Regions from separate parts of the Cellvibrio sp. PSBB006 genome, predicted to be linked through region 2. Evidence: predicted binding sites of a transcription regulator. Region 2 holds the regulator's gene; the other holds the start of a gene.
What was found. Region 2 encodes FliA, which starts transcription of late flagellar genes. Its sites were predicted from a motif close to TAAAGTTATNNNNNNNNCGGCCGATANCC; they were not measured.
Positions count from the first base shown of each region.

Region 1: CBR65_RS05385 (PAS domain-containing methyl-accepting chemotaxis protein) is a predicted target of FliA. The motif match lies at 1,366-1,394, and genes of this name have one in related genera.

Region 1 is NZ_CP021382.1:1,306,178-1,308,586, reverse strand. Features, by position in the region: gene CBR65_RS05385 (PAS domain-containing methyl-accepting chemotaxis protein) at 1-1,325, opposite strand, end outside; gene CBR65_RS05380 (flagellar brake protein) at 1,435-2,202, opposite strand.
Region 2 is NZ_CP021382.1:1,194,772-1,197,180, reverse strand. Features, by position in the region: gene flhF (flagellar biosynthesis protein FlhF) at 1-297, shown strand, start outside; gene CBR65_RS04960 (MinD/ParA family protein) at 424-1,254, shown strand; gene CBR65_RS04955 (RNA polymerase sigma factor FliA) at 1,312-2,034, shown strand; gene cheY (chemotaxis response regulator CheY) at 2,194-2,409, shown strand, end outside.

The sequences.
Region 1 (2,409 bases), 110 kb from region 2:
ATTTCACTCACACTGCGCTCTACCAGGTTCTGGCAGTTATCCATTCGCTGGCCAGCATCGTCCGTAGCTTTGCTCAGGTTGCTGATGATGTCCTGAATGTGCGCAGTGGATTCCTGGGTGCGTTGGGCGAGGGTACGCACTTCATCGGCCACCACGGCAAAACCGCGCCCTTGTTCGCCGGCACGAGCCGCTTCAATGGCGGCGTTCAGGGCGAGGAGATTGGTTTGTTCAGCGATACTGCGAATAACATCGACCACGCTGGCAATCTTGCTGCTATCGGCGGATAGGCGATCCAGTACCATCCCCAGATCCCCGACGGTGCCGGACAAATCAGCAATCGCCGTATTCGCCCCCTCAATGACCTTGTTGCCCTTATCGACTTCGCTGATCGCCGCATTGGTTGCGGAATAGGTTTGCGTGGCGCCATTGGCGACTTCCTGCACAGCCAGTGACATCTGCTGCATGGCGTGGGCGACGCTGCTGGTTTCCTGTTGTTGTTCGTTCATACCTGCGTGGGTTTTACGGGATTGGGCGTGGGCGGCATCAGACTTCTGATGCAATTCCCGCGATGACTCCGCAAACCGCCCCAGCGCTGTTCGCAGGCGAGCCTTCAAGGCTAGTTGTGCAAACAGGATTTCACCCATGGCGTCGCTGCGCCCGGTATAGATATAAGCGGCAACCGGGTCGTGGATAACCATCCGTGCGTCGGCCAATGCGTGTTGGAGACTGCCCCGTTGAAATTGATAAACGAGCGTACTGATCAATCCGCTGATGATAATCAGCCCCGGAAAAACGCTACTGCTAAACAAGCCAGACAGGAAACTGCCGATACACAAAAGCAGCAGACTGGAGATGAACGTCAGGATGGCATTGCTAAAACGACTCCAGAGATGAGCGAGGGGAGAATAGATGGACTTGCCCGCTTGCAGCCGCTCATAAACCTGCGCGGCGCGCGTAATGCACGCGGCATCCGGTTTGACCCGCACAGATTCGTAACCCTGAATCTGGCCCCGGTCACGCAGGGGAGTCACGTAAGCGTCCACCCAATAGTGATCACCGTTCTTGCAGCGGTTGATGATGATGCCCATCCACGGCTTGCCAGCCTTCAGCGCCGTCCACAACATGCCAAAGGCTTCGCGCGGCATCTGGGGGTGGCGCAGGATATTGTGCGGCTGGTTGATCAGCTCATCGTGGCTATAGCCGGAAATGCGTCGGAAAGTCTCGTTGCAGAAAAGGATATTGCCGTGGATATCCGAGGAAGAAACAATTTCGTCAGTGGCGGAGACAAACACTTCTCTGCCGGTGACCGGGCCGTTATTGCGCATCACACATCCTTACATCGTCAAACAGGTACAAAGTTCAATAGATTATCGACTTAATTGGCGAAGAGTTTAGATCAGAATCAAGAACTTGGCAGATTATGAACACGCGCCGTCAGGCTGCGCGTGAATCAGCGATGCAACCCGGTGTCAGACGATCAACAAACGCTTGCAGTTGCTGTTGGCGGCGCGGCTGGAGATCCACAAATTCCAGGCTGATACGCGTTGCCCGATAGGGTTCGCGACACAACCGGAAAGCGCGCACCCTCGCGCGGCAGTAAATATGCAATTCCTTACTCAAATGCACTTCGCACAAGGGCACGGCCGTATCGCGATGCAATTGATTAAGCAGGTTGCCCGGCACCAATACGCACAATCCCGCGCCGGATAAATCTTTTACCGTACCGTAGCAGGCATCCTGTCCCATCAGGCGGATTTTGGCGGTGATGGGGGTGTGATTGCTCAAATCACAACGCGGACTCATCCGGCGCGGCTGGTATCGGACATTCTCAGGCAATACCACGGCGATACCACTGGCCCCGAAGCGGGAACCCCAGGCAATAATAGGTGTGGTGAACGCCAGGACTTCACCATTGCGGTGATGACGCACCGTGATTTCATCGCCGGTTTCCAGAAAGTTTTGTTCGGGGAAAAGGTCATCCATCCACAGCAGGTTCCGCTCAACGTCGATGGCGATAATCATGCTTTGGTAACTGCGGTGTTGGCCGGCGGGAACAACCTCCAGAATCTGGCGACTGGCCTGGAGTTGTTGCAATGTGGCACAACCCTCGTGCGCAGCTGCCAGAGGGGCAGCATGCTGGGCTTCACTGCCCGTCAGTGTTTTGGTGGTAAGTTTTTGCAGGACCGCGCGCAACAGAGTCATCGACAATTTCTCCAGACATCAGAATCGTTTTACTGACATCACTGGAGCAAAGCCTGTGCCAGCGGCAGTTGTTGCCGTTTTCTGTGCAATTGCGGCGCCTCGGCTGGCCATGAAGGCGGATTGATTCATGTTATAGCACCCGAAGCGGCAATGTTTTGCCTGGCCGGCGGCAAAGCGGCAAGCCATGTCGTTCAGCCATGACTGGCA
Region 2 (2,409 bases):
CCCCAGGTTAAAAGTTATCTGGTGTTGTCCACCAACAGTCAGCAGCAAATGCTCAAGGCGTCTATCCACGCTTACGGCGCGGTCGGTCTGAAAGGTTGCGTGCTGACCAAGCTGGATGAAACTGCAAGTATGGGCGAGGCCTTGGGTGTAATTATGCAGAGCCGCTTACCGGTGGCCTATACTACCGATGGTCAGGATATTCCTCGTGATATCCAGGTCGCTCGCGGGCATCAACTGGTGTCAAAAGCCGCGTCAATGCTGCGTCAGCAGGTGGGCCAAAGAGCGATCCGTCATTAAAAGCCAGTGGCTTTGTGAAAATAAGTAATTAATGCGCCAGATTGAATATTAGTAACTATACTGATGGTCACCTTTACTAATGGCCACCCGTCAAAACAGAGATAGAAGCCTGGAGTTAGTCGACCCATGAGTCAAATGCGACCCGTACAAGTCATCGCGGTATCCGGCGGAAAGGGCGGGGTTGGCAAGAGCAACATTTCTGTCAATCTGGGTATCGCCTTGGCTGAACTGCGTCGCCGGGTCGTCTTGCTAGACGCAGATTTGGGGTTGGCCAACGTCGATGTGCTACTCGGCTTGAAAGCCACCCATACATTGGCCGATGTACTGGCCGGTACTCACAGCCTGCGCGATGTCCTGGTCAGCGGCCCGCATGGGCTCAAGATCGTACCGGCATCATCGGGCGTGCAACATATGGCATCGCTCAGTCCGCGCGAGCACGCGGGATTAATCAACGCCTTTAACGAATTAAGTGATCAGGTGGATGTGTTGGTGATTGATACAGCCGCCGGTATTTCCGATACGGTGGTCAGTTTCGTGCGCGCCGCCAATGAAGTCATCATCGTTGTGTGCGACGAACCTTCCTCTATTACTGATGCCTACGCGCTGATCAAACTGCTGAACAAAGAATATGACATGCAACGCTTCCGGGTCGTCGCTAATATGACGCGCACACCCCAGGAAGGCCAACACATGTTTACCAAACTCAATACGGTGTGCGAAAAATTTCTCGATGTGACCTTGCAGTATCTCGGGAATGTTCCTTTTGATGAAAACGTACGCAAGGCGGTGCAGAAACAAAAAGCCCTGCTGGAATTTGCCCCGACCAGCAAAGCCGCGCTCGCCATTCGCAGCCTGGCCAAAGCGGTGGATCAATGGCCCTTGCCCAGTGCACCTACGGGCAGGCTTGAATTTTTTGTTGAACGTTTGCTGCTTGCTGCCAATGCCCGCAGTGCTTAATCCCGCGATGGGCAGTGATCGAAGGTAATCAGTATGGCCGCAGTCGATGGATTAGCCATGTACGATAAAACGAAGCAACACGCTAATCAGATTTGTGTTGAAGATTATGCGCCCCTGGTCAAGCGAATTGCCTATCACATGATGGTGCGCATGCCGGCCTGTGTGCAGGTTGATGATTTAATTCAGGCGGGCATGATCGGTTTGCTGGAAGCCGCACAAAAATATGATGCGTCGCGCGGTGCGAGTTTTGAAACCTATGCCGGCATCCGAATTCGCGGTGCCATCGTCGATGAGATGCGTCGCGGTGATTGGGCGCCGCGCTCGGTTCACCGCAATTCACGCCTTATTGCCCAAGCTATTCGCACGGTAGAAGCGCGTACCGGTCGCGATGCACGGGACACCGAAGTGGCGGGTGAACTGGGTATTCCTGTCGAAGAGTATTTCGCCATGCTGCAAGACTCCAGTTGCAGCCGCCTGTTCAGCTACGAAGAAACCTTTGGCGAAGAAGACAGCAACATTGATGCGAGTGAATCCAGTAGTGCTTTCGCCAGTCCCCTCGAAGGTATTCAGCGCGATGCGCTAAAGCGCTCGTTGGCGCAGGCGATAACGCAACTGCCTGAGCGCGAACGTCTGGTGTTGGCGCTGTATTACGATGAAGAATTGAATCTGAAAGAAATCGGGCAGGTGTTGGGCGTGAGTGAATCGCGTATCAGCCAGATCCACAGCCAAGCTGCTTTACGCCTGCGCGCGCGCATGGCGGAGTGGCGCAGCAGTGATTGACCGACCGGTGTTTTGCCGGTACTTTGGCGCGCCGTTGTAACGGGGTCGTTGGAGTCATCAATTCGGCTAACAGAAAACCTGTGAAAAACTGGCTACTGCAATAACAGCGACTAGACTAAAAGTAAATGAAATTCCCGCCATGGGTAGACGGAGGTTGCATTGGATAAGAACATGAAAATCCTGATAGTCGATGATTTTTCGACCATGCGACGGATTATCAAAAATCTGCTCAGAGATCTGGGGTTTTCCAACACCCATGAAGCTGATGATGGGGTGACTGCGCTGCCGATGTTGCGGAGTGGCGATTTCGATTTTCTGGTCACCGACTGGAATATGCCCGGTATGACCGGTATCGATTTGCTGCGTGCTGTGCGC